One region of the Pedobacter flavus genome, then DNA from elsewhere that is predicted to be linked to it. Evidence: riboswitches for the same ligand, from Rfam matches in the RefSeq annotation. Region 1 holds a riboswitch; the other holds the start of a gene.
What was found. A riboswitch is a leader RNA that binds a small molecule or an ion and turns the genes downstream of it on or off. The one in region 1 is predicted to bind S-adenosylmethionine.
Positions count from the first base shown of each region.

Region 2: linked by a shared signal. The riboswitch ahead of metH (methionine synthase) and the one ahead of VRU49_RS09555 (O-acetylhomoserine aminocarboxypropyltransferase/cysteine synthase family protein) in region 1 are both predicted to bind S-adenosylmethionine.

Region 1 is NZ_JAZDQU010000002.1:766,964-771,906, forward strand. It holds gene mqnE (aminofutalosine synthase MqnE) at 1-313, opposite strand, end outside; gene VRU49_RS09540 (hypothetical protein) at 397-885, opposite strand; gene VRU49_RS09545 (trans-sulfuration enzyme family protein) at 988-2,109, shown strand; gene VRU49_RS09550 (hypothetical protein) at 2,110-2,400, opposite strand; SAM riboswitch class I at 2,613-2,726, shown strand; gene VRU49_RS09555 (O-acetylhomoserine aminocarboxypropyltransferase/cysteine synthase family protein) at 2,949-4,262, shown strand; gene metX (homoserine O-acetyltransferase MetX) at 4,275-4,943, shown strand, end outside.
Region 2 is NZ_JAZDQU010000001.1:1,091,354-1,096,296, reverse strand. It holds gene murQ (N-acetylmuramic acid 6-phosphate etherase) at 1-513, shown strand, start outside; gene VRU49_RS05055 (hypothetical protein) at 516-1,082, shown strand; gene VRU49_RS05050 (Bax inhibitor-1/YccA family protein) at 1,121-1,861, shown strand; SAM riboswitch class I at 2,056-2,169, shown strand; gene metH (methionine synthase) at 2,250-4,943, shown strand, end outside.

The sequences.
Region 1 (4,943 bases):
GCATATCCTCCACTTCCATCTCCCAACCATCTTCCCTATTTTTAATTAATCTGCTGTACGCACAAAATTTACAGTCATAAACACAAACATTGGTAGGTTCAATGTGAAAATTTCTATTAAAATAGGTGTTATCGCCATGCTTCATTTCGCGAATATAATTTGCCAAAACACCCAAATAAGCTAATGGTCCATGTTGGTAAAGGTAAACTCCCTCATCAAAACTTATTCTTTCATTAGCCTGAACTTTTAATGCAATTGCTCTTAAGTTAGGGTCAAGTTTACTATCGTTTATTAATACATCTAAATTCTGCACGGCTGATTAATTTTTAAAACAAAAATACAATAAAAAAGCCTGTGAAAATAGTTCACAGGCAATCTTAATGTAAATCCTTTGTCTTATTTTTCGGATTTAACAAAATTCAATACAATGTAAGCATTACCTGCACTGGTTTCTACAGGAGATCTCAATACCATACTTTCCTTGGTTACAGAACTCAATATTAGTCTAAATCCGTCTTCAACCAATTTTGGTTTTTCTCCTGCTTCTATTTTTTTAAATTGAAAAGTATCTTCTGCGGGTGATGCAGACCAATATATATTTTGTTTGATGGATGCACAATTTTGACCTTCATTTATAAGATAATAACCACTGCCGTTATTAGGCAAATACCATGTACTACCAATAAAACATTTCGGATTTTGCTCCTTAAATAAGCTTTTAACAGTTACTTCATTTATTCCTTCATAACCAATATTTGCCAATTGCCACGTACCAAGTATATTAGCTCTTTTATTTACTGTTGCTGTAGAATTCATGGTGGATGAACAAGCTTGTAAAAGCAAAAAAAATGCTATGCATGCATAAGAAATTGATCTGATTTTCATCTGTAAAGGTTTTAAAATTATATTTTATGAAATTAACATTTAACGCTTGAAAATGTTCTAATTAAACAAATATAAAATTAGCTTTGTACACACTAAAATTTTATGAAAAAGGAAACACTTGCAATACATGGAGCTTCAATAGAAAAATCGTCTACAGGCGATGTTTCACCATCCTTACATTTAAGTACAACATTTTTTAGAGATGAAAATGGTGGTTATCCAGGTGGACACATGTATACAAGGGTGAGTAATCCGAATAGAAAGCAATTAGAACACACTTTATGTTCATTGGAAGGTGGAGAAGACTGTGCGGCTTTTTCTTCTGGTAATGCTGCCGGAATGACTATTTTCCAGGCACTAGAGCCTAATAGCCATATAATTGCACCTGACGACATGTATTGGGGTTTAAAAAAGCAATTACTTACTATTTTTAATAATATTTTAGAATTCAGTTTTGTTGATTTAAATAATAAAGAAGAATTAAAAAATTATTTACAACCAAATACTAAAATGATTTGGGCAGAATCACCTTCAAATCCTTTAATAAAAGTTTATGATTTAGAGTGGTTGGGGAATTTCAGTAAAGCAAATAAGCTAATTTTTGTTTGCGATAGTACTTTTGCCTCACCCTGCCTTCAAAATCCAATTAAGTATGGGGTAGATATTGTTTTGCATTCTAGCACAAAGTTTATAGGTGGACATAGCGACGTTTTAGGCGGAGCTTTAATAACTGCTAAAAAGGACGAATTTTGGTCAAAAATTAAAAACATTCAAGAAATAGGTGGCGCAGTTCCTAGTCCTTTCGATTGTTTTCTACTTTTAAGAAGTATTAAAACATTACATTATAGAATGTTAGGTCATGCTCAAAATGCTCAATTATTGGCTGAATATTTAGAAAATCATCCAAAAATAGAATCCGTATTATACCCGGGCTTAAAATCTCATCCTAACTATGAAGTAGCATCAAGGATGATGAAATCTGGTGGTGGTATGCTTTCTGTAACGATTAAAGATGGTGAAAAGGCTGCTTCATTTATTGCCAACAACTTAAAATTATTTGCTCAAGCTACAAGTTTAGGTGGCGTAGAAAGTTTAATTGAGCATAGATATTCTGTTGAAGGACCGAATAGTTTAACTCCAAAAAATTTATTAAGAGTATCTGTTGGTTTAGAAAATATTGAAGATTTAATTCAGGATTTTAGCGATGCATTAGATAAAATCTAACTAAAAAATATTAGCGATTCCTTTTACAATTTTTTCAAAACCATTAACAAATAATTTTACTGCAGGGAAATCATCAAGTAGTTGATCCTTCTGTAATTTTCCCTTTGGTTTCTTTTTGTTGTTTTTCTTAAATTTTATACTATCTGTTTTAACGGTTTCTTCTTGCTGTATTTTTTGAAAACTCATTAAAGTAACTGACGAAAGTGTACAAATAGAAATATTTGTTCGTGAATACGCATTACCAGAAAGCGTTATCAAAATAAAGGCGGCTATTATTATTAATGTTTTCATACGCTTAACTTAATAGACGAAATGTTTGATAATAAGTTGCATCCAAATTTTATAAAAAATTTAAACTACAGAAAACCAAATATTTACCTGTTTAATATTTAAAATTACATCAATTTAATTAAAATTAAACAAAATAAAATTTGCTTAATTATATTTTTTTAACCTATCTTTGAAATATTATTTGGAAACAAATAAAAAGTCAACATAAAGTTGATTTATAAAGAAGTGGCGAGAGACAGGCTCTATAACCCACTGACAACCCTCCCCCAAAGGAGAAGGTGCCAATTCCTGAACTTCAATCATGGTGATTGAGGTGTATATAAACTTAACTAAAATGATTAATTACTTATTTAAGTGCCCAGCAATTAAGCACACATTCGAACACAAAATTTTCTTTGGCAATTTCACATTTTGTCAATTTTATATGTGCTGCTACAGCATATAATTATCTAAAATTCTTCCTTTTTTATTGCGATCAAAAATCTGGGAGGCCCTAGAACAGGGTACGCCAAAATTATATTTAATCTTCATTATTAATTAATATCATCATGTCACAATCTTATAAATTTGAAACTTTACAAATTCACGCTGGTCAAGAAGTAGATCCAACAACTGGTTCTAGAGCAGTACCCATCTACCAAACCTCATCATACACTTTTAAAAATGCATCGCATGGAGCAAATTTATTTGCCTTAAAGGAATTTGGGAATATATATACCCGAATTATGAATCCCACTACCGATGTTTTTGAAAAAAGAATTGCCGCATTAGAAGGTGGTGTGGCTGCATTAGCAGTTGCTTCTGGTCAAGCCGCCCAATTCATCGCACTTACCAATATTCTACAAGCTGGCGATAATTTCATTTCATCTTCACATGTTTATGGCGGAACTTATAATCAGTTTAAAGTGAGTTTTAAACGGTTAGGTATAACTACCAAATTTGTTAATATAGATGAACCCGTTAACATTGAAAATGCAATCGATAATCAAACTAAAGCCATATATATTGAAACTATTGGTAATCCTTCTTTCAGTATTCCAGATTTCGAAAAAATATCAGCCATTGCTAAAAAACACGATTTACCTTTAATCGTAGATAATACTTTTGGTGCAGGTGGCTATTTGTTTAAACCTTTAGAAAATGACGCCAATATAGTGGTAGAATCGGCCACAAAGTGGATTGGTGGTCATGGAACAAGTATTGGAGGAGTTATTATTGATGGTGGAAATTACAATTGGGGTAATGGTAAATTTCCTCAGTTTTCTGAACCTTCTGAAGGATACCATGGATTAATTTTTAATGATGTTTTTGGTATTGGAAGTGATTTTGGTAATATCCAGTTTATCCTAAGAGCAAGGGTTGAAGGGCTAAGAGATATTGGCCCCGCCATTTCGCCTTTTAACTCGTTTTTACTTCTACAAGGATTAGAAACTTTATCACTACGGGTTCAAAAACATGTAGAAAACACTTTACAATTAGCTAAATGGCTAGAAAATAACGATTTGGTTAAGGAAGTAAATTACCCCGGACTAACCAGCAATAAATATCATGAATTAGGCAAGAAGTATTTAAAAAATGGTTTCGGAGCCGTTTTGTCTTTCGAAATAAAAGGTTCTAAGGAAGAAGCATCGGCCTTAATAGATCATTTAAAATTAGTTTCTCATTTAGCCAATGTTGGAGATGCCAAAACATTGATTATCCAACCTTCTGTAACTACTCACCAACAATTAAGTGATGTGGAACAATTATTAGCTGGTGTAAAACCCAACCAATTAAGAGTTTCGGTGGGTATTGAGCATATTGATGATATTATAAACGACTTTGAACAAGCATTTAATGCCATAAAGGTCTCTACAAAATAAGTTAAAAAGGGTATGTCGACTTTAACCTATAAACACAAAAAAACTTTTAAGCTTGAAAGTGGCAAACGAATAAAAGCTTTAGAAATTGCTTATGAAACGTACGGTACACTTAATGCCGAACAAAATAATGTTATTTGGGTTTGCCATGCACTAACGGCAAATTCAACGGTACTTGATTGGTGGAAAGGACTTTTTGGCGAGAATGATTTATTTAATCCCAAAGACCATTTCATTGTTTGTGCAAACATACTCGGCTCTTGTTATGGAACAACCGGACCATTAAGCACGCATACAATTACCAATAACCCCTATTATTTAAGTTTTCCAACTATTACAATTAGGGATATGGTAGAGGCGCATAAAATTTTGGCTGACCATCTTGGAGTTAAAAACATAAAAGTATTAATTGGAGGATCATTAGGCGGTCAGCAAGCATTAGAATGGAGTATCATGTCTCCTAATAAGATTGAAAACTTGGTTCTTATTGCCACCAACGCATTTCATTCGCCTTGGGGAATAGCATTTAATGAAAGTCAACGTTTAGCAATATCTACCGATAGAACATTTTATGCCAATACGCAAACTGGCGGATTAAAAGGCTTAAAAACAGCAAGAAGTATTGCGCTTCTGTCCTATCGAACTTATGAAGCGTATGCATTAACTCAATTGGAGAGCGATCAT
Region 2 (4,943 bases), on a different contig from region 1:
ACCGCTATCAGAAAAGCGGTAGAAAATGCAGAAGATGACCCAAATCAAGCTTGGGTAGATTTGCAAGCATTTAATATTCAGTCTAACGATTGCTTAATTGGTTTAGCAGCATCAGGCACAACGCCCTACGTAGTTGGTGGCTTAAAAGAAGCACGCAATCATGGTGTTTTAACTGGCTGTATTATTTGCAATAACGGCGGACCAATAGTAGAACAATCAGATTTCCCTGTTGAAGTAGTGGTTGGCCCTGAATTTATTACCGGATCTACCCGTATGAAATCTGGAACTGCCCAAAAATTAGTACTAAATATGTTAAGTACTTCAGTTATGGTGCGCTTAGGAAGAGTTAAAGGGAATAAAATGGTTGATATGCAGTTGACTAACTTAAAATTAGTTGATAGAGGTACCAAAATGGTGATGAAGGAACTTGATATCGATCAAACTACGGCAGCTGCATTGTTAAAAAAACATGGCAGTGTTAGAAAAGCTGTATTGGCTCATAAGGAACAATAATTATGCATCAATTAGAACCGTTTTATCTATGGCGCGACGATTATATTGCCGCAGAAGATAAATTATCGCCCTTTTATAAGACGGAATATTCTGAATTTTATTTCGATAAACAGATTTATAATTACTTAATTCATCCCCAGTGGGACACCTTCGGATCTAATACACTTTATATAAAAGTATTATTTACAGATTACGATAGAGGCTATGCCATAATTGAATTAATTGGCGAATGGAATGACGCCATAAATAATGACATTATGCTTTTAAAACGGGAAATCTTAGAATTGATGATCGATGAAGGCGTAAATAAATTTATCCTTATTGGCGAAAATGTACTAAACTACCATACCTCCGACGATAGTTATTACGAAGAGCTTTTCCAGGATGTTGAAGATGGCTGGATAGTAGGTGTAAATTTTCAGGATCATGTAATCAATGAGTTCAAAAAAAACAATATAGATTATTATATCAACTTTGGTGGCGATCTAGATGATCTTCCTTGGCGCACGCTCAAACCACTTCAATTCTATAAAAAAGTTGAAGAATTACTGACAAAAAGATTAAATTAATTCAGTATTTTTATATCTACTTAAATAAAAACTACATAATGGAACAACAAAATTATAATTATAACGACCCAAATGTTATTATACAACAGGAAGGTTCAATTTCTAAGAAATTTTTCGCAAATGTCTTTTCATGGATGTTTGTGGCTTTATCTTTATCAACCTTCGCTGCATACTTTATTTCTCAAACCCCTGCTTTTTTAAGCATGTTGGTTACTGAAAAAGGATTATCTACTTTAGGTTATATCGTTACTTTTGCCCCACTTGGTTTGGTATTACTAATGAGCGCTGGATTAAGCCGTTTATCTTATGGTGCCTTGGTTGGGGTATTTATTTTATATTCCATTTTAACCGGTGCAAGCTTAAGTTTCATCATGTTAATTTATACCTCAGGTTCTATTATTAGCTGTTTCGCTGCTGCTGCAGGGATATTTGGTATAATGGCATTTTTAGGCTATACAACCAATATAGATTTAAGCAAGTTTGGACCTATCTTAATGGTGGGCGTTATTGGCTTAGTGATTGCAAGTTTAATTAATATGTTTATCCAAAGTGAGCAATTTAGCCTGTTTATGGCATTTATTGGTATTGCTGTATTTACTGCACTAACTGCTTACGATGTTCAAAAAATTAAAAAAATTGGCTTAGGAATTGAAGAAACTGGAGAAGATGTTTTTCGCGTTGAAACCAAAAAAATGGCTATTATGGGTGCTTTGTCGTTATACTTAGACTTCCTTAATATCTTCTTATTCCTTTTAAGAATTTTCGGAAATAGAAAATAATATAATTTAAATATTTTAAAAACCCTTCTTAATTCATTTTAAGAAGGGCTTTTTTTATTTAACTTATTTGTTTCCGCATCGTTAATTTTAGAATAAAATTTGTCAAACATTAAAAAAAATCAAAACTTTTAGTATTTAATTTTAAGAACCTCCATATTTTTTGGATTTAATCTTTCTTTATCGCACCTTTGTAAAACTTATAAAGAAAGACGGAGGGAATGGACCCTATGAAGTCTTAGCAACCTGTGCCAACAAGGTGCTACATTCTATTCCAACCTAATTTAAAAAGGTTTGGAAAAAGATAAGTAATGATTAGAAAACTACTCTACTTTCTTCTATAAGTCAACATTAAACTGCAATAACATAATTGGTTTTTGCAAAAAAATTTATGACGACGATCAGAGAAGAATTAAATAAAAGAATTTTAGTAATTGATGGTGCTATGGGCACTATGATACAACGCTATCAATTAACAGAAGAAGATTTTAGAGGAACGAGATTTAAAGACCACCCTTTAGACGTTAAAGGGAATAACGACTTATTAAATCTTACACGTCCAGACATTATAAAATCTATTCATTTAGCCTACTTAGAAGCTGGTGCTGATATTATTGAAACCAATACTTTTAGTACGCAGCGCATCTCTATGGCCGATTATAAAATGGAAGAACTTAGTTATGAGCTCAGTTTCGAAGGCGCTAAAATAGCTAAGGAAGCTGTAAAAGATTTCATGGTTAAAAACCCAAGTAGAACTTGTTTCGTTGCAGGTGCTATTGGCCCCACAAATAGAACGCTTTCTCTTTCTCCTGATGTTAATGACCCGGGTTTTAGAGCCATAACTTTTGATGAATTAGAAGCCGCCTATTACGAACAAGTGAGAGGATTAGTAGATGGCGGGGCAGATGTTTTATTAATTGAAACAATTTTCGATACCTTAAATGCTAAAGCAGCAATTTCTGCTATAAAAAAATACGATGAAGTAATTGGAAAGCATTCCGAAATAATGATTTCAGGTACCATTACCGATGCCTCAGGCAGAACTTTATCCGGTCAAACTGCAGAAGCTTTTTTAAATTCTGTAATGCACGCCACCCCATTAAGCATTGGTTTTAACTGTGCTTTAGGAGCTAAAGAAATGCGTCCACATATAGAGGAATTAGCAGCAAAAGCCAATTGTTATATCTCTGCTTATCCAAATGCAGGTTTACCAAACGAATTTGGCGCATATGATGAGCAGCCTCACGAAACGGCACACCTTGTAGACGATTTTATTACAGCAGGTTTTGTAAATATTGTTGGCGGATGTTGCGGAACAAGTCCAGATCATATTCAATGTATTGCCAATAAAGCTAAACAAGGAAAACCTCGAGTAATCCCAACTATTGACCCTTTTTTAAGGTTAAGTGGTTTAGAAGCGTTGACCATTACTCCAGAAAGCATTTTTGTAAATATTGGAGAACGAACCAATATTACAGGATCTCCCAAATTTTCTAAATTAATTTTAAGTGGTGATTATGATGGTGCTTTAACTGTTGCACGCCAACAAGTAGAAGGTGGTGCTCAAATAATTGATGTGAATATGGACGAGGGCATGCTCGATGGTGAAGCTGCCATGACCAAATTCCTAAACCTTATTGCTTCCGAACCAGATATCGCAAAGCTCCCAATTATGGTAGATAGTTCTAAATGGTCGGTTATAGAAGCAGGCCTAAAATGCATTCAAGGAAAAGCAATCGTAAATTCTATTTCACTCAAAGAAGGCGAACAGAAGTTTATTGAAAGTGCAAAAAAAGTAATGCGCTATGGGGCTGCGGTTGTGGTTATGGCCTTCGACGAAATTGGACAGGCCGATAGCTATGAAAGGCGAATTGAAATTTCGAAACGCTCATATGATATTCTTGTTAACAAAGTAGGTTTCCCTCCTCAAGACATCATCTTTGATCCGAATGTTTTAACCGTTGCAACAGGATTAGAAGAACACAATAATTATGCAGTAGATTTTATTAAGACTACCAAATGGATAAAAGAAAATCTTCCATTAGCAAAAGTAAGTGGAGGTATTTCCAATATTTCGTTTTCTTTTAGAGGAAATAATACGGTTAGGGAAGCAATGCATAGTGCATTCTTATATCATGCTATTAAGGCTGGATTAGATATGGGGATTGTAAATGCAGGAATGTTAGAGGTTTATCAAGAAATTGAACCCACTTTACTAGAAAGAGTAGAAGATGTTTTATTAAACAGAAGAGCTGATGCTACTGAGCGATTGGTTGAGTTTGCCGAAACAGTAAAAGCAAAAGGAAAAGTTGTTGTAATAGACGAAACTTGGAGGTTAGGCACAGTAGAAGAAAGACTATCACACGCACTAGTTAAAGGAATTATAGAGCATTTAGATGCCGATGTTGAAGAAGCGAGACAAAAGTATGCACGCCCAATTGAGGTAATTGAAGGCCCGCTAATGGACGGAATGAATATTGTGGGCGACTTATTCGGTGCTGGTAAAATGTTCTTACCACAAGTAGTAAAATCGGCCAGGGTAATGAAGAAAGCAGTTGCCTATCTATTACCATTCATAGAAAAAGAGAAAGAAAATAATCCTGAACTAAATCAAAATGCAAATGCAGGAAAAATTCTAATGGCCACAGTAAAGGGAGATGTCCATGATATTGGAAAGAATATAGTGGGTGTTGTTTTAGCTTGCAATAATTTCGAGATTGTGGATATGGGAGTTATGGTTCCTGCCCAAGATATTATTAAAAAAGCCAAGGAAATAAATGCCGATATTATTGGATTAAGTGGATTAATTACGCCATCCTTAGACGAAATGGTGCATTTTGCCAAGGAATTAGAAAGGGAAAAATTAAATATTCCATTAATTGTTGGCGGAGCTACTACTTCTAGAATCCATGCTGCCGTTAAAATTGCACCAAACTATTCGGGTGCTGCAGTTCATGTTTTAGATGCTTCTCGTAGTGTTTCTGTTTGTAGTTCACTTTTAAATATTGAAACCCGAGATAGTTATATTAAGAGCATAAAAGAGGATTACGAAAAAACAAGAATTGCTCATTTAAATAAGAAATCT